DNA from 4 places in the Streptomyces sp. NPDC017448 genome. Region 3 is predicted to be linked to each of the others. Evidence: riboswitches for the same ligand, from Rfam matches in the RefSeq annotation. Region 3 holds a riboswitch; each other region holds the start of a gene.
The links. A riboswitch is a leader RNA that binds a small molecule or an ion and turns the genes downstream of it on or off. The one in region 3 is predicted to bind cyclic di-AMP.
Positions count from the first base shown of each region.

Region 1: it holds a riboswitch for cyclic di-AMP, as region 3 does, so the genes downstream of both, ACH4K1_RS21745 (C40 family peptidase) here and ACH4K1_RS18800 (transglycosylase SLT domain-containing protein) in region 3, are expected to answer to the same signal.
Region 2: it holds a riboswitch for cyclic di-AMP, as region 3 does, so the genes downstream of both, ACH4K1_RS28875 (M23 family metallopeptidase) here and ACH4K1_RS18800 (transglycosylase SLT domain-containing protein) in region 3, are expected to answer to the same signal.
Region 4: it holds a riboswitch for cyclic di-AMP, as region 3 does, so the genes downstream of both, ACH4K1_RS06965 (M23 family metallopeptidase) here and ACH4K1_RS18800 (transglycosylase SLT domain-containing protein) in region 3, are expected to answer to the same signal.

Region 1 is NZ_JBIRLM010000013.1:89,075-94,413, forward strand. Features, by position in the region: gene ACH4K1_RS21715 (8-amino-7-oxononanoate synthase) at 1-4, shown strand, start outside; gene ACH4K1_RS21720 (DUF397 domain-containing protein) at 1-254, opposite strand, end outside; gene ACH4K1_RS21725 (helix-turn-helix domain-containing protein) at 264-1,118, opposite strand; gene ACH4K1_RS21730 (ATP-binding protein) at 1,353-1,793, shown strand; gene ACH4K1_RS21735 (LysR family transcriptional regulator) at 1,797-2,720, opposite strand; gene ACH4K1_RS21740 (LysE family translocator) at 2,794-3,438, shown strand; gene ACH4K1_RS21745 (C40 family peptidase) at 3,560-4,030, opposite strand; cyclic di-AMP (ydaO/yuaA leader) riboswitch at 4,034-4,200, opposite strand; gene ACH4K1_RS21750 (hypothetical protein) at 4,642-4,947, opposite strand; gene ACH4K1_RS21755 (ATP-dependent Clp protease proteolytic subunit) at 4,985-5,339, opposite strand, start outside.
Region 2 is NZ_JBIRLM010000024.1:17,264-22,602, forward strand. Features, by position in the region: gene ACH4K1_RS28865 (PrsW family intramembrane metalloprotease) at 1-1,101, shown strand, start outside; gene ACH4K1_RS28870 (aldo/keto reductase) at 1,128-2,075, opposite strand; gene ACH4K1_RS28875 (M23 family metallopeptidase) at 2,344-3,372, opposite strand; cyclic di-AMP (ydaO/yuaA leader) riboswitch at 3,384-3,536, opposite strand; gene ACH4K1_RS28880 (PP2C family protein-serine/threonine phosphatase) at 3,785-4,996, opposite strand; gene ACH4K1_RS28885 (MerR family transcriptional regulator) at 5,138-5,339, opposite strand, start outside.
Region 3 is NZ_JBIRLM010000010.1:182,091-187,429, reverse strand. Features, by position in the region: gene ACH4K1_RS18810 (type III polyketide synthase) at 1-125, opposite strand, end outside; gene ACH4K1_RS18805 (UbiA family prenyltransferase) at 244-1,167, shown strand; gene ACH4K1_RS18800 (transglycosylase SLT domain-containing protein) at 1,447-2,280, opposite strand; cyclic di-AMP (ydaO/yuaA leader) riboswitch at 2,286-2,473, opposite strand; gene ACH4K1_RS18795 (FAD-dependent oxidoreductase) at 2,925-4,316, shown strand; gene ACH4K1_RS18790 (TrkH family potassium uptake protein) at 4,849-5,339, shown strand, end outside.
Region 4 is NZ_JBIRLM010000002.1:524,570-529,908, reverse strand. Features, by position in the region: gene ACH4K1_RS06975 (M16 family metallopeptidase) at 1-407, shown strand, start outside; gene ACH4K1_RS06970 (M16 family metallopeptidase) at 434-1,804, shown strand; cyclic di-AMP (ydaO/yuaA leader) riboswitch at 2,029-2,196, shown strand; gene ACH4K1_RS06965 (M23 family metallopeptidase) at 2,210-3,004, shown strand; gene ACH4K1_RS06960 (GntR family transcriptional regulator) at 3,192-3,896, shown strand; gene ACH4K1_RS06955 (HPr family phosphocarrier protein) at 4,074-4,355, opposite strand; gene ACH4K1_RS06950 (GNAT family N-acetyltransferase) at 4,530-5,339, shown strand, end outside.

The DNA.
Region 1 (5,339 bases), on a different contig from region 3:
CTGAAGCGCCGCGGCCCGGCTCCGTGCGGGCCGAGGCCGTCCACGAACGTGCTCCAGGCCACCGTCGAGAAGCGCAGCGGCGGCCGGTCCACGTCCTTGGAATCGCGCACGGCGAGGGCCGCGCCGCCCAGCAGGGCGGTCTCCACGCAGTTGTTCATCCCGGTCGAGCGGCTGCTGCGCCGCCAGTGCGGGGCGGCCGTCACGGTGGACGGCGGTGACGGTGACGCGGTGGACGGTGCGAGACGGTCTGGCATGGCGGCCCCTTAGCTGCGTCCGATCCCGGTGATGAGGTCCAGCGAGCGTTCCGGCGACAGCGCGTGCGCCTGCAAGGTGCGGAAGGCCGAGCTGTACGCGTCGAGGTCTTCTTTCCGCTCCAGATAGAGGCTACTCGTCAAGTGGTCAAGAACGACCACGTCCAGATCAGAAATGTTCGGAAAGGAGAAGATGACGAAAGGCCCGGTGAGCCCGATGTACCCCCCGGCCGAGAACGGCAGCAACTGCAGGTGGATATGCGGGAGTCGGGAAACGCGGGCGAGGTGCCGCACCTGGTCCCGCATCACCTCCGGCCCTCCCACCTCGCGGTGGAGCACCGCCTCGTCCAGCACCGCGGTGAACCGCAGCGGAGGGTTCGTACGCAACACCCGCTGCCGGGTCAGCCGCACCTCGACCAGGGAGTCGAGGTGCTCCTCCGGTAAACCGCCCACCGAGGCGCGGGTCACCGCCCGCGCGTACCCGGCGGTCTGGAGCAGCCCCGGGACGACCGACGTCTCCAGCGTCCGGACCGTACTGGCCTGCGACTCCAGGCTGATGAAGTCGCGGTACTGCGGCGGGATCAGCCCCCGGTAGGCGTGCCACCAGCCCGAACCCCCGCCCCCCGCCGACCCCGCGAGGACTTCCAGCAGCGAACGCAGCCGGGTGTCGCGCACGGCGTAGGCGTCCAGCAGCCGCGATACGTCGAAGGGCGTCACGCCGCTCGCACCCGTCTCGATGCGGCTCACCTTCGACTGGTGCCAGCCGAGCAGCCGCGCCGCCTCCCGGCTGGTCAGCCCGGCGGCGTGACGCAGACTCCGCAGCTCCTCGCCGAGCTTGCGCCGCCGGACGGCGGGGCCGTGCAGCATGCCGGTCTCCTTCTCTGTCGGAAAGGGCCGGCCCGTCGCCGGACCCTGCCTGCGGAGACGCCAGTGTGCCGCCCGCCACCACCGCACCGGTCCCGAATTCACCGCTTCGAGCGACAGATATATGCATATCTTGGTCGAACGCCGTTACAGGGAGCTTCATCGATGGCAGTCTGACGCGAAGCACCATCCCGGTCGGCCGTCGGTCGCCCGGAGCGGGAAAGGGACGGCGTCGCCATGGCAGACCATCAGGAAGCAACCGTCACGCTGCCGAGCGATCCGGCCTCGGTCTCGTCCGCCCGCAGACATGTGGCCAGGACCTTGACCGAATGGGGCCTGCCGGACGACGCCGAGTTCGCCGACACCGTCCGCCTGATCGTCTCGGAGCTGGCCACCAACGCGGTCCAGCACACCTTCGGCCAGTCACCCACCTTCACCGTGGACCTGCGCCTCGTACGCGACGAGGAGCTGTACGTCGGCGTCACGGACAGTCACCCCCGATGGCCCCAGCGCCTGCCCGCCGCCGTACGGCAGGACAACGGCCGGGGCCTGGCCATCATCCGGTCGCTGGCCAAGGAGTGCGGCGGGCGGCTCCGGGTGACCCCGACCGCCGAGGGCGGCAAGACGGTCTGGCTGGCCCTCCCCTGGGCCGTTCCGCTCCAGGGCGCGCCCCGCTGACGCTCAGCCCGCGGGGGCCGTGCCCCCGCGGCCGAAACCACTGCGCAGCAGCGCGAGCAGCGTGGCCGCCGCGGCACTCGACCTCTCGCCCCGGTGCACGACCGAGATGGTCCGGCGGAACGACGCGGGCTCCAGCCGCCGTACCGACAGCGGGGCCGGAGCCATCGAGGCGACCATCTCCGGCACCACCGCCACCCCGAGCCCCGCGCTGACCAGCGCGCACACCAGGGCGTACCCCGGCGATTCGCAGACCACCGCCGGGGTCGCCCCGGCCTCGGCGAGCGCGTTCTCCACCCCCCGCCGAGGCGGATGCGTGGGCGCGCTGCTGATCAGCGGCCGCCCCGCCAGCTCCGCGACCGGCAGCCGCCCGGCGCCCTCCGCGAGCCGGTGGCCCGCCGAGGTGACCAGCACCAGCTCCTCGACCAGCAGGGGCTCGACGACCACACCCGCCGGGGGAGGGGCGACGCCCCCGGGTTCGTAGGCATGGGTCAGGGCGAGGTCCACGTCGCCCGCGGCCACCGCGGAGATCCCGCCGGGCGGTTCGTGGTCGGCGACCGCCAGCTCCACCTCCGGATGGGCGCGCCGGAACGCGCTCAGGACCGGGGGCAGCAGATGGATGCCGGCCGTCGTGAACGTCCCCACCCGCAGCCGGCCGCCCGAGAGCCCGGCCAGCCGCGCCAGCTCGTGGCGCGCCTGGTCCAGTTCGTCCAGAACCCGCCGGGCCCGGCCCGCCAGCAGTTCGCCCGCGGCCGTCAGCCGGGCGCCGCGGTGGTGGCGTACCAGCAGGGCGGCCCCGGCCTCCCGCTCCAGCTTGGCCAGCTGCTGGGAGAGCGCGGGCGCGGTGTAGCCCAGGCGGGCGGCGGCCCGGGTGATCGATCCGGCCTCCGCGACCGCCACGAGCGCGGCGAGGCGCGTCGGATCGTACATGAAGCGTTCCTTTAGGCAGACCCAGGAGATTGCAAGTACACGCTAAAGGCTTCGCAGGTCCAAGGTGGTCCCCATGGACGCACAACTGATCGCCTTCACGGGGGTCGCCGCCGGTATGGTCGCGCTGCCCGGCGCCGATTTCACCGTGGTCGTACGCAATGCCCTGGCCTCCCGCGCCGCCGGCCTGGCCACCGCGCTCGGCGTCGCCGGCGGGCTGCTGGTGCACACCGCCCTCGCGGTCGCGGGGCTCGCCGCCGTGCTGGTGGCCGTGCCGGCCCTCTTCCGCACCGTCCAACTGCTCGGCGGGGCGTACGTGCTCCACCTCGGGATCAGCGCGTTGTACGCGACGCTCCGGCGGAGCGGTGCGGAGCAGGAGGCGGTGGAGGACGGACCGCGGCGGCCCGCGCCCCGGGGGTTCGGACGCGCGCTGCGCCAGGGGTTCCTGACCAACGCGCTCAACCCGAAGGCCCCGGTCCTCTTCCTCAGCCTGCTGCCCCAGTTCGTGCCCCCCGGGCAGCCGCCGCTGCCCCGGACCCTGCTTCTGGCGGCCGTCGTGGTGGTGCTGGCGCTGATCTGGTTCCCGGCCGTCGCCCTGCTCGTGGACCGGCTGGGCCGATGGCTGCGCCGACCGCGTACCGCCCGCGCCATCGAGGGCGGCAGCGGAGTGGCGCTCACCGGACTGGGGCTGGTCCTGGTGACCGGCCCGCTGCTGCGCTGAGGTGCCGTCCCCGCCCAGGAGGGGGCGGTCCGGGCGGCCCGCGGCCGTGCGGGGGCCGCCCGTGACGTCCGTGAGGGGGCGCTCGTGCGGCCCCGCAAGGAGAGAGCGTCCGGCCGGTGGGTCAGCGGACCCGTCCGTACCAGACGCTCTTGGACCAGATTTTCGCCAGTCGCACCACGTCTCCCGATTTGGGGGAGTGCCAGATCTTGCCGGCTCCGGCGTAGATGCCCACGTGGTAGACGCTGCGCCCCGAATGGAAGAAGACGAGGTCGCCGCGTTTGCGCTGCGACTTCGTGATATGGCGGGTCTTGTTGTACTGCTGCTGTGCCGTGCGGGGAAGCTTCTTCCCCGCCTTCTTGAACGAGTAGACCGTCAGCCCCGAGCAGTCGAAGCGGTGGGGACCGGCCGCGCCGTACTTGTAGGGGGACCCCTTCTTCGACGCGGCGACCTTCAGGGCCTTCGTCGAGTGGGTGGCCGCTTCGGCGTCGCTCACCAGGCCGGGCGCCAGCATCGTGGACGTCACGGCCAGGGTGAGTGCCGAGGCCGTGCCGACCCGGGCGAACAGAGACGGGACATGAACCTGCGCGGGCATGCGCAACCCTTCGTCAGCCGCCTGTGAAGGATGACCTGTCGGGTTCGGGCTGGCGAAGTTGCCCGGCCGCGTCGCGGCTTCACCCCGAGGGCTTCCCGGTCTCCCGGTCGGCCCGTTGTGCTCGGGTCCTCCACTCCTGCCGATCCACTTTCTGTCGACCAGTCATCCGGGCGGCGGCAGGACTCGGCGTCCGCCCGGACCGCCCCGCCGCGGTGGCGGGGGCTTGTCGTCCCAGGGATCTTGACGCACTCCGTGCCGGATTTCCGAGCGGAAACGGTGATTTGTGAGTCTCCTCACCCCTGATCCATTCGAGTGGGCAGGCCGGATTCACCCCCGCCGACGGGCCCCGCGCACACCCGCGCACCAGCGGCGAAAGGGCATATTTCGAGTACAGCCCGCGGGCGGAACGCAAGTTGAGCCATCGCTCACACGAGTGATCGTCTACGCCGAACGAGCGAGGAAAATGGAGTGCCGGATCGGGCGTGTCGTGCGGCGCGCCGACCGGTCCGCTGCCGTAAGGCGCTTCCCCCGTTTCCGTACCGCGCGGCCGGTTCCGCTCCCGTACCGCCCCCCGGCCGCTCGGGTACCCCGAACCCGGCCTGCGGTGCCGGTCAGTTCGCGGGCGGCGGCATCGCGACCCGGCCTGCCCGGCGCTCCCCGTCCAGGACGCGCAGGGCCCGGGCCAGCGTGGCCGCGTGCAGGCGCGACTCGCCGCGCTCGTGCATCAGCGCCAGGGCGTCGCGCAGCGCGGCCGCCCCGGAGGCCAGGGCCTGGGCGGCGCGCAGTGCGCCGTAGGTGTCGCCGCCGTGGGCCGGGTTGATCCGCCCCACCTGGTCCAGCACGGCCAGATAGCAGTCGACGAACTCGCCCTCGGCGCGGGTCAGGGCGGGCAAGGGCGGGAACGCGGGTGGCTCCATCGGCGGTTCACCTCGTGGCGTGGGGCGGGCGGGGGCGTCAGCGGTTCTCCACGACGTGGTCGACCAGCCCGTAGGCGAGGGCGGCCTGTGCGTCGAGGATGGTGTCGCGCTCGATGTCGGCGGTGATCCGCTCCGGAGTCCGGCCCGTGTGCCGGACCAGCATGGCGGCGAACATCTCGCGGGTGCGCATCAGTTCGCGCGCGTGGATCTCCAGGTCGGACGGCTGGCCCCGCATCGGCTCCTCCAGTGCGGGCTGCTGGATGACTACCCGCGCACCGGGCAGCGCATGTCGGCGGCCCGGCGCTCCGGCCGCCAGCAGGGCGGCGGCGTAGGAGCCCGCCTGGCCGAGGCAGAAGGTCTCGACCTCGCAGGCCAGGAACCGCATCGTGTCG
Region 2 (5,339 bases), on a different contig from region 3:
GCCGACCCGGCGAGCGCGGACACCCTGGGGGCGACGGTGGTCGCCCCCGTGGTCGAGGAGAGCGCGAAGGCGGCGGCCGTACTGCTGATCTTCCTGTTCCGCAGGCGGGAGTTCAGCGGGGTGGTGGACGGCGTCGTCGTCGCCGGCTTCACCGCGACGGGCTTCGCGTTCACGGAGAACATCCTCTACCTGGGCAACGCCTTCGGCGAGGACCAGCAGCTCGGCGGCTCCGGGTTCGCCTCGGTGACGGCGGGGACGTTCTTCGTACGGATCGTGATGTCGCCGTTCGCGCACCCGCTGTTCACCGTCCTCACCGGCCTCGGTTTCGGCTTCGCGGCCGTCGGCGACCGCCGCCGCCGGGCCCGCCGGATCGCCCTGCCCCTGGGGGGCCTGGCCCTGGCGATGGGGCTGCACGCCCTGTGGAACGGCTCGTCGTCCTTCGGCCCGTACGGCTTCTACGCGGTGTACGGCATCGTCATGGTCCCCGCCTTCGCCCTGGTGACCTGGCTGGCGGTCTGGTCCCGCCAGCGGGAGCTGCGTACGCTCGCCGCCGAGCTGCCCGCCTACGTGGCGGCCGGCTGGCTCACCCCCGCCGAACCGTCGGCGCTCTCCTCCATGCGGGCCCGGGGCGTCGCCCGCGACCTGGCCCGCCACTGGCAGCGGGACCGGGCCCGAGGCCGGGCGGCGGCCCGCGCGGTCGCGGAGTACGAGTCGTTCGCTACCTCGCTGGCGGGACTGCGCCGCCGGGCCCGCCACGGCGCGGTGGGCCCGGACTTCGGTGCGCGGGAGCGGGAGTTGCTGCACCACCTCTGGCAGCGCCGGGAGGTCGCGGCCCCGGCTCTCGCCCACGCGGCCCGCCTCACCTCCCGCCCGGGGGCCCACCGCGGCCTCCCGCCGACGCCGTACGGCAACGGGTACGGGTACGGGTACGGCAACGCTCCCTGGAGTCCGGCCGGTCACGGACAGCCGCGTAGCCTGGCGCCGGCGTACGGACAGCCGCCCGCCCAGCCGTACGCACCGCCGTACGGCCACGGATACGGGGGCCCGCCCCCGCCCCACGGCCACGCCCCCGCCCCGCACACCCACCGCCGCCCGCAGTAGGGCCGGCGGGGCGGACTCCGCCCCCGTCAGGCAGACGCCCGGGTGAGCAGCGCGATCTCCTCCTCCGTCAGGTGGAGGCCGGCGACCGCGACGAGGGCGGAGAGCTGTTCGACCGTGCGGGCGGAGGCGATCGGGGCGGCGACGGTCGGCTGCGCGGCGAGCCAGGCGAGGGCGACGGTGGCGATCTCGACGCCCCGCTCCCCGGCGACCCGGTCGAGGGCCGCCAGGACCTCGCGGCCGCGCTCGGACTCCAGGTGTCCGCCCGCCCTCGCGGACCGGGCGCTCTCGACGGTGGCTCCGGGCCGGTACTTGCCGGTGAGGAAGCCCGAGGCGAGCCCGTAGTACGGGACGGCGGCGAGGCCGGCCGCCGCCGCGGTGTCCTGGAGCTCCCCCTCGTAGGTGTCGCGGGAGACCAGGTTGTAGTGCGGCTGGAGGGCGACGTACCGGGCGAGGCCCTCGCGCTCGGAGAAGTCGAGGGAGGCCCGCAGCCGCTCGGAGCTGATGTTGGAGGCGGCGATGTGGCGCACCTTGCCGTCCTTCACCAGCTGGTCGAGGGTGGTGACGATCTCCTCGACGGGGACGGTCTCGTCGTCGAAGTGCGTGTAGAAGAGGTCGATGCGGTCGGTACGGAGCCGGCTCAGCGAGGCGTCGACCGCGCCCTTGATCGCACCGGCGGACAGGCCCCGGTGGTCGGGGTGGGCGCCGGCCTTGGTGGCGACGACGACGTCGGACCGGTTGGAGCGGGAGGCGAGCCAGTTGCCGATGACGGTCTCCGACTCCCCGCCCCGGTTGCCCTCGGCCCAGGCGGAGTACACGTCGGCGGTGTCGATGAAGTTGCCGCCGGCCGCCACGTAGGCGTCCAGGACGGCGAAGGACTGCTCCTCGTCCGCCGTCCAGCCGAAGACGTTGCCGCCGAGGGCGAGCGGGAAGACCTGGAGGTCGGAGGTGCCGAGGGGAGTGCGCGCAGAAGTCATATGAGGGCCCAACAGAACGGTCCGGAGCCGGTATTCCGCCGTGTCCGCCGTTGGTGGGCGGGCCCGCCCACGCGGGCCGTCCGCCCCGGACCCGTCCGCGCGGGCCCCGTCCGCCCCCCGGCCCCGTCCGCGCGGGCCCGTCCGTCCCCCGGACAGACCGGCAGCCCTGACGTCGGGGGGTGTGCGTCAGGGCTGCCGGGGTTTCGGGGAGGGCCGGCCGAGGAAGGGCGCCGGCCCGGGGCCGGCGAGGCGGTCGGCCCCCGGGGGCTCAGACCCGCAGGCCCTTGCTGTTCAGCCAGGCCATCGGGTTCATCGCGGCCCCGCCGGCGGTCCGGACCTCCAGGTGGAGGTGGACACCGGTCACGTTGCCGGTCCCGCCCATGCGGCCGATGGTCTGCCCGGTGGTGACCTTCTGGCCGACCGAGACCTCGATCGAGGACTGGTGCGCGTACCAGATCTCCGTGCCGTCCTCGAGCTGGAGCACCGTGCGGTAGCCGTACGCGCCCGCGTTGCCGGCGGAGATGATCGTGCCGCTGTGCACGGCCTTCAGGGGCGTACCGGCAGCCCCGGCGAAGTCGAGGCCGGTGTGCTGGCCGGAGGACCACATGGCTCCGGACTGGCCGTAGGTCGAGGTGATCGTGTACGAGGAGGTGGGCAGGGAGTAGCTGGCGGCGAGCTTGGCGAGCCGCTCCTCCTCCGCCTTCTTCTTCGCCGCTTCCTCCGCGGCCTTCTTCTCCGCGGCGGCCTTCTTCTCCGCCTCGTCCTGCTGCTCCTCGGCCTCCGCCGCCGCCTTCTCGGCCGCGGCCTTCTCCGCCGCGGCCCTGGCCTCGGCGTCCGCGTTGGCCTGCTGCTGCTCGGCCTGCTGGAGGATCCGGGCCCGCAGGGCCTCGCCCGCGTCGGTGCCGCTCTCCGCCTCGGCGGCGGTGAGCCCGGCGGTGGTGAGCGGCGCGGCGGCGACCGGGTCGCTGTTGTCGTCGTCCGCCATGAACGCCCCTACGCCGGGAAGGGACTTGGCGTCAGGGAGATTGTCCGCGATGGAATCGGGAAGAGAGATGGAGACCGGGGCCTTGTCCTGAGCGGTGGCGATGCCACCCGCTCCGACGGCCGCCATGACGCCGACCCCGAGGACGGTGGAGCTACGGGCCAGACCTCGCTGCTTGGCCACGCGGTGCCTGCCGCGCACGGGGCGGAGGGTGTCCTCGGTGGGGTTCCACTCGCCCGGGGACCGCTCCGCACCGCCGTAGACGTCTGCGGTGAAGGGTGACACGGCCTCAGGGGCAGGCTTGTTGGACGCCACGTGGGCGCACTCCTTTCCTTCCTTCTCGCCTACCGGGTTAGCTGACGGGTTCGGAGCAGGAAGGTCTCCTACGGGCCCCTCCGCCTCTCACGAGGCGCAGGCGTCCGATTCACCCCATGTAGGTGGTTCCCCGGTTCCCTTGCGGAATTCGGCGCTCGCGCGCGGCGCCGCCCTGACGACGGCTGTGACGACCGCACTGCGTTATCGAACGTTAATAGACACCCGGGTCCGATTCCAAGCCGTTCCTGTTGATCATTAACGAACAGGCCGGGGACGTACGGGCCACAAGCGGGTCGAACCGGGCGACTTGACCGCGGCTCAGCCACATTCCTTTTCCTGATGGTGCGTCAACCGTTATGCGGAGCGGTGTTCTTCGGTCACACACCGTGGTAAAGCCCCGCGCGCTGCCGCGCTACCCCTCGCCCCGGCCCACGATCGGCACCGTCGTCCGGCGTACCGGCTGCCCCTCCGCCGGCCGTCCCACGGCGATCAGCGCCATGTCGTCCGTGGCCCGCCCGCCCGTGTGCAGCCGTACGTCGTCGGTGAGCGCCGACAGCAGCTCCTCGGGCCCCGGGAAGATGCGTCCGCGCAGCCGGGCCTCCGGATCGTAGAAGACCCCGTCGGCGTTCCTGGCCTCGGACAGGCCGTCCGTGAAGGCGAGGAGCGTCGCCCCGGGCGGCATCGCCCACTCGTCGGCCCGGTCCGGCCACACCCCCAGGTTCATCCCCAGCGGCAGCGCGGGCGTCGAGGGCGCCAGCACCTCCAGGGTGCCGTCCCCGTGCAGCAGGATCGGCTCGGGGTGGCCCCGGTTGACGAGGCGGAGCGAGGCCGCGCCGGGCGGGATCTCGGCCAGGACGGCGGTGATGAACCCCTCCATGGCGTCCAGCCCGTACCGCCGCGTCCCCTCGCGCGCGAGCGCCCGCTCCAGCCGCTGCGCGACGCCCTCCAAGGAGCGCTCCTGCTCGGCCGCCTCCCGGAACGACCCGATGATCACCGCCACCGCCTCGACGGCGCCCAGCCCCTTGCCGCGCACGTCCCCCACCACCACGCGGACGCCGTAGGGGGTGTCGGCGACGGCGTACAGGTCGCCGCCCACGAACTCGTCCGCCTGCGCCGCCTCGTACCGCGCGGCCACCTGGAGCCCGCCGATCCGCTCGGCCGGGGTCGGCAGCACAGCCCGCATGGCGGTCTCCGCGATGACCCGGGCCGAGGCCAGCTGCTCGTTGCCGCGCCGCACCACCCCGTTGATGACCAGGGCCAGCACCGACGCGGTGAGCACGGTGAGCATCTCGATGATCGGCACCGCCTGGGTGGGGAACCCGTCGGAGAACCTCATCACGACGACGGAGCCGAGCGCCGCGATGCCCGTGCGGACGGTCCGGGACAGCGAGAAGAACGGGGCGGCGATCAGCGGGGCCGCGACGAACAGCGGGACGGCGGTGAAGTTGGCCGGGGTCAGCGAGTCGAAGACCAGCCCCCCGACGATCAGCAGCGCCGGCAGCATCCGGACGAACCGCCGGGAGACCCGGGTGCCGGGCGTCCCGGCGTCGTCCGGCGACCCGAACACCGCACGGGCCACCGCGCCGACGCCCCCCGACGCGCCCCGACGCCGCTCCTTGGCCATCCCCACCTGTGCACTCCTGCCCGGTCCATCCACGGCTGCGGACGGTGCCGCACCCCGTCCAGGCTTCCCGGAACCGCGCCGAGCGGCGACTCCTCATCGGCCGAACAGGGGGAATGCGGGCGGCGGCTCGGCCGCCCGTGGTCAGTCGGAGAGCCGGTGTTCCGCGTAGACCGTCAGCGCGTCCCGTACGAAGGCGGCGGTGCCGTCCCCGTAGCGATCGTAGTTCTTTCCGAACCGGGAATCGGCGACATACATCTCCCCGAGCCCCTTCACGTACGACCGGCCGGGCTCCTCGGCCGACGAGGACGCCAGCCACGCGCAGTGCCGGCGCGCGATCTCCTGG
Region 3 (5,339 bases):
AGCCGGTCCAGGACGCGGCGGTCCGCTCCGGGCGGCAGGCAGGTGCGGGCCACCATGTCGGTGACCTCCGGCTGGGTGTGACGGTGGGGCGGCAGGGCTCCGTGGACCGCGGCAATGCGGGTCATCCTGCCTCCTGCTTCGGTGGCGTCATGCCCACATCCTGCCCGCAAAGAGTGGTAAATCGGTGCAAAAGACCCGCCAGATCTCCGCGCTGACGGGCCGACGGGCCTCTACCATCGCCCGATGGACGCCACGGAGAGGGTGAGCCCGGCCGGCTCCGCCGCACCCGAAGCCGCCCCGGGCGCTCCGTGGGCGGGGACCGCGGACCCGGCCGGGGCGGGCCGGCCAACCCGGCTCACGGGTCTGGCGGCGGCGTGCCACCCGGGGCCCGCGCTCGCGGTGACCGCACTCGCCTGCGCCCTCGCCCTCGGCTCCGGTCTCGGCGGCCCCCGTTCCGTGCTGGTCACGGCGGCGGTGCTGACCGGCCAGCTCTCGGTGGGCTGGTGCAACGACGCGTACGACGCCCGCCGTGACGCGCGGGCCGGGCGCCGGGGGAAGCCCGCCTCCGACGGCACGGTGGGGCCGGGCGCCGTCTGGGCGGCGGCGGGGAGCGCACTCGTCCTGTGCGTACCGCTGTCGCTGGCGTGCGGCGCCCTCGCGGGCACGGTGCACCTCGCCGCGGTCGCGGTCGCCTGGCTCTACAACCTGTGGCTCAAGGGAACCGTCCTGTCCTGGCTGCCGTACGTCATCGGGTTCGGCGCGCTCCCCGCGACCGTGACGCTCTCCCTCCCCGGGGAATCCTGGCCCCGGTGGTGGACGGTGGCGGCGGGGGCCCTGCTCGGGTTCGCCGCGCACCTGGCCGACACCCTGCCGGACATCGCGGCGGACGGGGCCGCAGGAATCAGGGGCCTCCCCCATCGGCTGGGCGCCGCGAGGACCCGGCTGCTGCTGCCGCTGCCGCTCCTCGCCGCCACGTCCGTGCTGGTGTTCGGGCCGCCGGGGACGGTGGACGCCGGGGACGGGGCGGCGCTCGTCCTGGCCGGGGCGACGGCGATCGCGGGGCCGGGGCTCGGCGGGCGGTGGCGCAAGGCCGCGCTGGGCGGGGCGGTGGCCGTGGCGGCGGTGGATGTGGTGCTGCTGCTGGCCCGGGGCGCGGCCCAGGTCTGAACAGGGCGCCCGCCGAGAACCGGTTCCGGGGAGGGCACGGCTCCGGGAAGCAGCCGGCCCGGGCTTGCTCTTCACGCCCGGGCTCTCGCTCCCGCCGCCTTCAGGGCGTCGTCGCCCCTGCGACCCCCGTCACTCCCGGCGGAGCGGAACAGGTTCTCCTGCCGATCGCGTGGTACGTCACGAGCTGATCGGGGGCGTCTTCCCGGTACGCCCGAGGGGCCCCGGACCGAAGGGGGTTTCCATCGGTCCGGGGCCCCTCGGGGCGGTGGCGCGGAAGGATCAGTAGGCGCCGAAGACGTTGTCGATCGAGCCGTACCGGTCGGCCGCGTAGTTGCACGCGGCCGTGATGTTGGCGACCGGGTCGTAGCTGTCGGTCGAGGTGCCGGGGACGTGGTACGCCTGGAACGTCGGGTCGATGACCTGGAGCAGCCCCTTGGACGGGGTGCCCTTGACCGCGTTGGAGTCCCAGTTGTTGATCGCGGCCGGGTTGCCCGAGGACTCGCGCAGGATGTTGCGGTGGATTCCCTCGTAGGTGCCGGGGATGCCCTGCTCGGCCATGATCGCGAGCGATTCCCGGATCCAGCCGTCGAGGTCGTTCGTGTACGCGGCCGCCTTCTTCGCGGCGGCCGGGGCGGCGTTCGCCACGGGCGCGGCATTGACGCGCTCGGAGCGGTCGGCGCGGTCCGCGGAGCCGCCGCGGGTGGCGGCGGAATCCTTCGGGGCCGTGCCGTCCGCAGCCTTGGCGGACGTGCCGCCGAGGGTCAGCTTGATTCCCGGCTGAATGAGATCGGGATTCTCACCGATGATCTTCCGGTTGCCTTCGTACAGCTTCTCCCAGCCGCCGCTCACGGAATGCTCGCGGGCGATCTTGGAAAGGGTTTCGCCGGCCTTCACGGAATGCTGGGAGGACGCGGCCTGCGCGGCGGAATTCACCTGGGTGGACACAGCGGCGGGGGCTACGGCCGCCTGCGGAGCGGACGGCGCGGGAGCGGCGAAGGCACTGGTGGCGCCGATCACCGGGAGGGCGAGAACGGCTCCACCGGCGGTCACGGCGGCGAGGCCGCGACGCAGCGAGACGACCTGGGGACGGCGGTGCTTACCCTGTGCGGGCATGGGGGTTTTCCTCTCCGGCGCCTACGAGGTGAGCTGTCGGGTTCAGACGGGAGATGTCTGGCCGCACAGGCGTGCGACTTCACCCCGAGCCGTTCCGGTCACGGATCGGCGACTTACCTGGTTCCCCCGCTCCTGCCGTACGTGAGTGGGTTGCGGATTCCCGGACGGCGGCAGGATTCGGCGTTCCATCCGGATTGACGGTGACCGTAGGCGAGAAACCTCGGGGCGAACAAGTCCCGCATTCCGCATTCCCTTTTCTCCGCATGATCGAATAGCGGAATTCAGAGATCACGCCGCGCCGTCACGCCGTCAACTTTCCCCGCACGGAAGGGAACCGATGGTTCCGCTTCTGCGTCCGCCCTCACGGACGTGACGCTCACCACTCCTTCACATGGATGGCGAGAATGCGACCCATCAAATGCCCTACAGGGCTCGATAAGCCCTTTAGAGACCAGAAAGCACAAACAAACCAAAACGCCCATACCGTCACGACAAAACGGGCTGAACGGGCACTCCAGGCGAGGGGGGTCGAACAGTCGGCGAGCCGATCGCTTACGGTGTGGGGTGGAGACTAGTAAGCCAACCCTTACCTCCGCCGTACGCTGTACCTGCCCGCGTTCGCCCGCCCCGAAGGATCACCACCCATGACACGCCCCGTCCGCGTCGCCATTGTCGGAGCCGGCCCCGCCGGTATCTACGCTGCGGACGCGCTGCTCAAATCCGAGGTCTGCCAGGACCCGGGGGTCTCGATCGACCTCTTCGAGCGGATGCCCGCGCCCTTCGGCCTGATCCGCTACGGCGTGGCCCCCGACCACCCGCGCATCAAGGGCATCGTCAAGGCCCTGCACCAGGTGCTGGACAAGCCGCAGATCCGTCTCTTCGGCAACGTCGACTACCCGAACGACATCGACCTGGACGACCTGCGCTCGTTCTACGACGCGGTGATCTTCTCCACCGGCGCCGAGGCCGACCGGTCGCTCGACATCCCCGGCATCGAGCTGGACGGCTCCTACGGCGCGGCCGAGTTCGTCTCCTGGTACGACGGCCACCCCGAGGTGCCGCGCACCTGGCCCCTCACCGCGGAGAAGGTCGCCGTCCTCGGCGTCGGCAACGTGGCGCTCGACGTGGCGCGCGTTCTGGCCAAGACGGCGGACGAGCTGCTGCCCACCGAGATCCCGGACAACGTGTACCAGGGCCTCAAGCAGAACAAGGCGGTGGAGGTGCACGTGTTCGGGCGGCGCGGCCCTGCCCAGGCCAAGTTCAGCCCGATGGAGCTGCGGGAGCTGGACCACTCCCCCAACATCGAGGTCATCGTCAACCCCGAGGACATCGATTACGACGAGGGCTCCATCGCCACCCGCCGGGAGAACAAGCAGGCCAACATGGTCGCGCAGACCCTGGAGAACTGGGCGATCCGCGATGCCGGCGACCGCCCGCACAAGCTGTTCCTGCACTTCTTCGAGTCCCCCGTGGAGATCCTCGGCGAGGACGGCCGGGTCGTGGCGCTGCGCACCGAGCGCACCGAGCTGGACGGCACCGGCAACGTCCGGGGCACCGGCCGGTTCACCGACTGGGACGTCCAGAGCGTCTACCGGGCCGTCGGCTACTACTCGGAGGAGCTGCCCAAGCTCCCGTTCGACGTGGCCTCCGGCACCGTCCCGCACGAGGCGGGGCGCGTCATCTCCGGGGGCGAGCACATGACCTCGGTCTACGTCACCGGCTGGATCAAGCGCGGTCCGATCGGTCTGATCGGCCACACCAAGGGCGACGCCAACGAGACGGTCGCCTGCCTCCTGGAGGACCGTGCCGCCGGCCGTCTGGCCGAGCCCGCCACGCCCGCCCCGGAGGCCGTCGAGGCGTTCCTGGAGAGCCGCGGCGTGCGCTACACGACCTGGGAGGGCTGGCACCGGCTGGACGCCCACGAGCAGGCGCTCGGTGCGGCCCAGGGCCGTGAGCGGATCAAGGTCGTGGAGCGCGAGGGCATGCTGGACGCCTCCGGCGCCTTCGCCCCGGCCGAGCGTCCCGCCGACGCCTGATCGACCCAGCACCCGATCGGACGGGCCGCCTGCCGAGCACGAGTTCCAGCCCGGCAGGCGGCAGTTCGCCCCCCTGGCAGTGCTTGGCCAGGTCGGTCCGGGGCCGACATGCCGGGTTGCCGGATGGGGCGGGCGGCGGCCCGAAGCACGAGGAGTCTCCGCAGGGCACGGGTGGCCCGGTAGAGGCTCGGGGCCGGCGGCGATCAGAGCCCACACCCCGATACTGATCAACCACCACAAGTCACCGGCGGCCCCGGCTGCGATCAGAAGCACGGCGGCCAGAAACAGGCTGTACTCACCGCGCCGCAGGCCCTGGTCGAAATCCGGGCCCTTCCCCCGGGCGCCCGGAAGCCTGGTACGGGCTGGTGCGCGGGGGTGTCGACGAGTGACTCTTCGGGGGCGCATGGCCCCACCGTAGAGACGGCAGAGCACGGGCGGCACGTCCTCGTGTCGAAAGCGGCGTCAAGATTGTCTATCGTCTTCCAGTGCGAACAATCGTGGTGCCCGCCCGCAGGACGGGAGTCTTGCTGTGGTGACGCCGCGGTGGCCGCGCCTTCGCCATCCGGCGCAGGCGGTCGTGGCCGGCTTCGCCATGGCGATCGCGGCCGGGACCGGTCTGCTGATGCTGCCGGTGGCCAAGGCCGGACCGGGAGGCGCCGGTGTGCTGGAAGCGCTGTTCACATCGACCTCCGCTGTGTGCGTGACCGGTCTGGTCGTGGTGGACACACCCGGATACTGGACCGGTTTCGGGCACGCGGTGATCCTCGGGCTCGTCCAGGTCGGCGGCTTCGGCATCATGACCTTCGCCTCCTTGCTGGTTCTGCTGGTCTCCCACCGCATCGGCCTCAGAGCGCGCATGACGGCGGCCGCGGAGACCAAGACCCTGGGCCTGGGGGACGTCCGCTCGGTCGTGACCGGTGTGGTCAAGGTCAGCATCCTGCTGGAAGCGGTCACCGCGCTGGCACTGGCCCTGCGGTTCGCGATCGCCTACGACGAGCCGTGGCCGCGTGCCGCGTGGCTGGG
Region 4 (5,339 bases), on a different contig from region 3:
GCTGGCTGGACGTGAAGACGTCCGGCGGCGCGGAGGTGGCGCAGATCGAGGCCGCCGTGGACGAGGAGCTGGCCCGGTTCGCCGCCGAGGGCCCGACCCCGGAGGAGATGGAGCGGGCCCAGGCGCAGCTGGAGCGCGAGTGGCTGGACCGGCTCGGCACGGTCGCCGGCCGCGCCGACGAACTGTGCCGTTACGCCGTCCTGTTCGGCGACCCCCAGCTCGCCCTGACCGCCGTCGGCCGGGTCCTGGACGTCACCGCCGAGGAGGTGCGCGCGGCGGCCGCGGCGGCCCTGCGCCCCGACAACCGGGCCGTGCTGGTCTACGAGCCCGTCGAGCCGGCCGGGGAGGCCGACGCCGAGCAGGCCGACGAGGGCACCGACGACGCGCACGAGGGGGCGGCCAAGTGAGCGACGCCGCCGTGACTGGAGTAGCCATGGAGTTCCACCCGCAGCCCACCCCCGGCACGGCCCGCCCCTGGGCCTTCCCGGCCCCCGAGCGCGGCGCGCTCCCCAACGGGCTGACCGTGCTGCGCTGCCACCGCCCCGGCCAGCAGGTCGTCGCGGTGGAGATCTTCCTGGACGCGCCGCTGGAGGCCGAGCCCGAGGGCCTGGACGGCGTGGCCACGATCATGTCGCGGGCGCTCTCGGAGGGCACCGACAAGCACAGCGCCGAGGAGTTCGCCGCCGAGCTGGAGCGCTGCGGCGCCACGCTCGACGCGCACGCGGACCACCCCGGCGTCCGGGTCTCCCTGGAGGTCCCGGCCTCCCGGCTGGCCAAGGCCCTCGGGCTGGTCGCCGAGGCGCTGCGGGCCCCGGCCTTCGCCGAGAGCGAGATCGAGCGCCTCGTCGGCAACCGGCTCGACGAGATCCCGCACGAGCGGGCCAACCCGTCCCGGCGCGCCGCCAAGCAGCTCTCCAAGGAGCTGTTCCCGGCCACCTCCCGGATGTCCCGGCCGCGGCTGGGCACCGAGGAGACGGTCCGGCGGATCGACGCGGCCGCCGTGCGCGCCTTCTTCGACGCGCACGTCCGCCCGTCCACCGCCACGGCCGTCATCGTCGGCGACCTCACCGGCATCGATCTGGACGCGCTGCTCGCGGAGACCCTCGGAGACTGGACGGGCAACGCCGGACAGACCCGCCCGGTGCCGCCGATCACCGCGGACGACACCGCCCGCGTGGTCATCGTGGACCGCCCCGGCGCGGTCCAGACCCAGCTGCTCATCGGCCGGATCGGCGCCGACCGGCACGAGCGCGTCTGGCCCGCCCAGGTGCTCGGCACCTACTGCCTGGGCGGCACCCTCACCTCCCGGCTGGACCGGGTGCTGCGCGAGGAGAAGGGCTACACCTACGGGGTGCGCGCCTTCGCCCAGGTGCTGCGCTCCTCCGGCCCCGACTCGGGCGGCGCCGCCATGCTCGCGATCAGCGGCTCGGTGGACACGGAGTCCACCGGACCGGCGCTGGAGGACCTCTGGAAGGTCCTGCGGACGCTGGCCGCCGAGGGGCTGACCGACGCCGAGCGCGAGACGGCCGTGCAGAACCTGGTGGGCGTCGCCCCGCTGAAGTTCGAGACCGCCGCCTCCGTCGCGAGCACGCTGGCCGACCAGGTCGAGCAGCACCTCCCCGACGACTACCAGGCCCACCTCTACGCCCGGCTCGCCGAGACCGGCACCGTGGAGGCGACCGCCGCCGTGGTCAACGCGTTCCCGGTCGACCGGCTCGTCACCGTCCTCGTGGGGGACGCGGCGCAGATCGAGGAGCCCGTGAAGGCGCTCGGCATCGGCGAGGTGTCGGTCGTCGCCGGCTGACGCCTCCTGCGGCGCACCGCCGTGAACTGGACCCCGACGGAAGGCACTTCGTCGGGGTCCATGCCTTTTGTCCCTTTGTTTAGCTTCAGGCGCTTTCAGGATGATATGTGGCTGTCTGGCCTGTGGGATGCGTGACACATCCGCCGCACCGTTTGGCGCGGGGGAGCCCGCCCGCCTAGCGTCGGCTCGGCTGTCCGCCACCTTTGTGCCGCGTCCGTGGCGCCGGGCAGCCATCGCCGAGTCCCCGTCAGGCGCGAGCCTGGGGAGCCGGGGACCCATCGCAGTCCCTGGGGTGAATCGGAGGCCCGAGCCGTGAACCGGTACGGGACTCCGTAGGAGACCTTCCTGCTCCGAACCCGTCAGCTAACCCGGTAGGCGAGAAGGAAGGAAAGGAACAGCCCCTCCATGGCGTTCACCCGTGCCACCGGGAAGCACCGTGCCCCGAGCCGTCTCACGCGCCGGAGCGTCCGGGCCGCCGGCATCGCGACCCTGGCCACCACCGGCGTCATCGGCTCGCTGTCCACTCCGGCGCTCGCCGCGGACACCGAGGCCGCCAAGGTCACCGAGACCGGTCTCTCCCAGGCCGTCGAGCTCAACGCCACGCTCGCGGACCGGATCGACGCGCAGGCCGACGCCCAGAAGAGGCAGGCCGACGAGGCCGCCCGGGCGAAGGCCCGGGCCGCCGCCGAGGCCAAGGCGAAGGCGGAGGCCGAGCGCAAGGCCGAGGCCCGCGCCAAGGAGGTCCGCGCGGAGAAGGCCCGCGCCGCCCGTGCCGCCGAGCGCGCCCGCCTCAACGCCTTCCACCTCCCGGTCGCCGGATCCCACGTCACCACCGGCTACAAGAGCGGCGGTTCGCTCTGGTCGTCCGGCAGCCACTCCGGCGTGGACTTCATGGCCGCCTCCGGCAGCTCCGTCGTCGCGGTCGGCGCCGGTACGGTCGTCGAGGCCGGCTGGGGCGGCGCCTACGGCAACAACATCGTGCTCCGGATGGCGGACGGCACGTACACCCAGTACGGCCACCTCTCCTCGATCGGCGTCTCCGTCGGCCAGAGCGTCTCCTCCGGCCAGCAGATCGGCCTCTCCGGCTCCACCGGCAACTCCACCGGCCCGCACCTGCACTTCGAGGCCCGCACCACCCCCGACTACGGCTCCGACATGGACCCGGTCGGCTATCTGCGCTCCCACGGCGTGAACGTCTGACGCCTTTCCGCGCGATCCCTCCCGAAGGCCCCGGCGTGCGCCGGGGCCTTCGGCCATTCCGCCCCGAAGGCGTCAAAGACATCTCTGCATTCCGGATCGCCATCGGAAATTCCGGCGGATTGCCCTAGAGTCGCGGAACAGACGTCGGACGGCCGCGTTTTGCGGGGATCGAGACGGAGGTTCGGACATGCGCATTCCCGCGCATTCGGTATGCAGGGCCCTGCGTGACGACATCGTCTCCGGTGTCCACGCCCCCGGAAGCCGCCTCACCGAGGAGCTGCTGGCCCGCCGTCACGGAGTCTCCCGCGTCCCGGTCCGCGAAGCCCTGCGCACGCTGGAGTCCGAGGGTTTCGTGGTCATCCGCAGACATGCCGGCGCCTGTGTCGCCGAGCTCGACGCGCAGGAGGCGGCCGACCTCCTGGAGATGCGGACGCTCCTGGAGCCGCTGAGCGCGGCACGCGCCGCCCGCCGCCGTACGGAGGCTCATCTCAAGGTGCTGCGGGGCCTGGTCAGGCTGGGACAGGAGCGGGCCGGACGGGGTGAGGGCGAGGACGTGCGCGCCCTGGGCGGCTGGTTCCACGAGACCCTCGCCCAGGCGTCCGGCAGCCCCGGCCTCATCGCGCTGCTCACCCAGCTCCGCTACAAGATCGCCTGGATGTACACGGTCGACCGGCCGGACCGCCCGGTCGATTACTGGGTCGAGCGCGGGGCGATCGTGGACGCCGTGGCGCGGGGCGACGCGGAGCGGGCGAGGGCCCTCGGCGCCCGGCACGCCGAACGCGTCGCCGGGACCCACCGACTGCGCCACCCGCCTCTCCCGGGTCGCCGCACCCCGCCCGCCCGCGTGAGCGCTTCGCAACACGGCGTAAACACCGCAGAAATCCGCCGTTGACAGGGAATGCGTATAAAGGGAGAAGAGAAAGAGGGAAAGAGCTTCGTGTTGCCCGCCCTTCCGGATTTTTTGACCCGACGCCTTTCCCCGCGCGCGAAAGAGCCGTGATCCCCTCAGGGGATCACGGCTCTTTCGCGCATCCGTGTCCGACCGAAAGGCGCGGCCGGGAAAAAAGGGTCAGACGGTCTCGGGAAGCTCTTCCAGCCCCTCGGCGACCAGCTTCGCCAGCCGGTCCAGCGCGGCTTCGGAACCGTCTGCGTCGGAGGCGAGCACGATCTCCTCGCCGCCCTGCGCGCCCAGGCCCAGCACGGCGAGCATGGAGGCGGCGTTCACCGGGTTGCCGTCGGCCTTGGCGATCGTCACGGGGACGCCGGACGCCGTGGCGGCCCGGACGAAGATGGAAGCGGGGCGGGCGTGCAGGCCCTCGGCCCAACCGACGTTTACGCGGCGCTCAGCCATGGTTCTGCCCTTCACATATCAACGGTTGTCTAGACCAGTCTCTCATGCAGTGCGTGGTGCTGTGCCCGGCCGCCTCCTGTCCGGCCGGGGCTCCGGACGCCCCGGTTCGGGGCTCCTCAGACTGCCCCGGCGCCGGAGCCCCCGCGACCGGGGCCCCCGCCGTAGGCTTTGCGCATGGAGCCCATGCCCGAGCAGAGTCCGCATCACGCGTACCCCGACCACTGGGAAGCGGACGTGGTGCTCCGCGACGGCGGCACCGCGCGCATCAGGCCGATCACCACGGACGACGCCGAGCGACTGGTCAGCTTCTACGAGCAGGTGTCCGACGAGTCGAAGTACTACCGCTTCTTCGCCCCGTACCCCCGGCTATCCGACCGTGACGTGCACCGCTTCACCCATCACGACTACGTCGACCGGGTGGGGCTGGCGGTCACGATCGGCGGCGAGTTCATCGGAACGGTCCGCTACGACCGCATCGACGACCGGGGCCGCCCCGCCTCCGCCCCCGCCGACGAGGCCGAGGTCGCCTTCCTCGTCCAGGACGCCCATCAGGGGCGGGGCGTCGCCTCGGCGTTGCTCGAACACATCGCCGCGGTCGCCCGGGAGCGCGGCATCCGGCGGTTCGCCGCCGAGGTGCTCCCCGCCAACAACAAGATGATCAAGGTGTTCCGGGACGCCGGCTACACCCAGCGCCGCAGTTTCGAGGACGGCTCCGTCCACCTCACCCTCGACCTCGAACCCACCGAGAAGTCCCTCGCCGTCCAGCGCGGCCGCGAACAGCGCGCCGAGGCCCGATCGGTGCAGCGCCTCCTCGCCCCCGGCTCCGTCGCCGTCATCGGCACCGGCCGCGCCCCCGGCGGGGTGGGACGCACGATCCTGCGCAACCTCCTCGCCGCCGGGTACACCGGCCGCGCCTACGCGGTGAACCACGCCTTCGACGGGGGCCCGGCCACGCTCGACGGTGTCCCCGCCCACCGCTCGCTC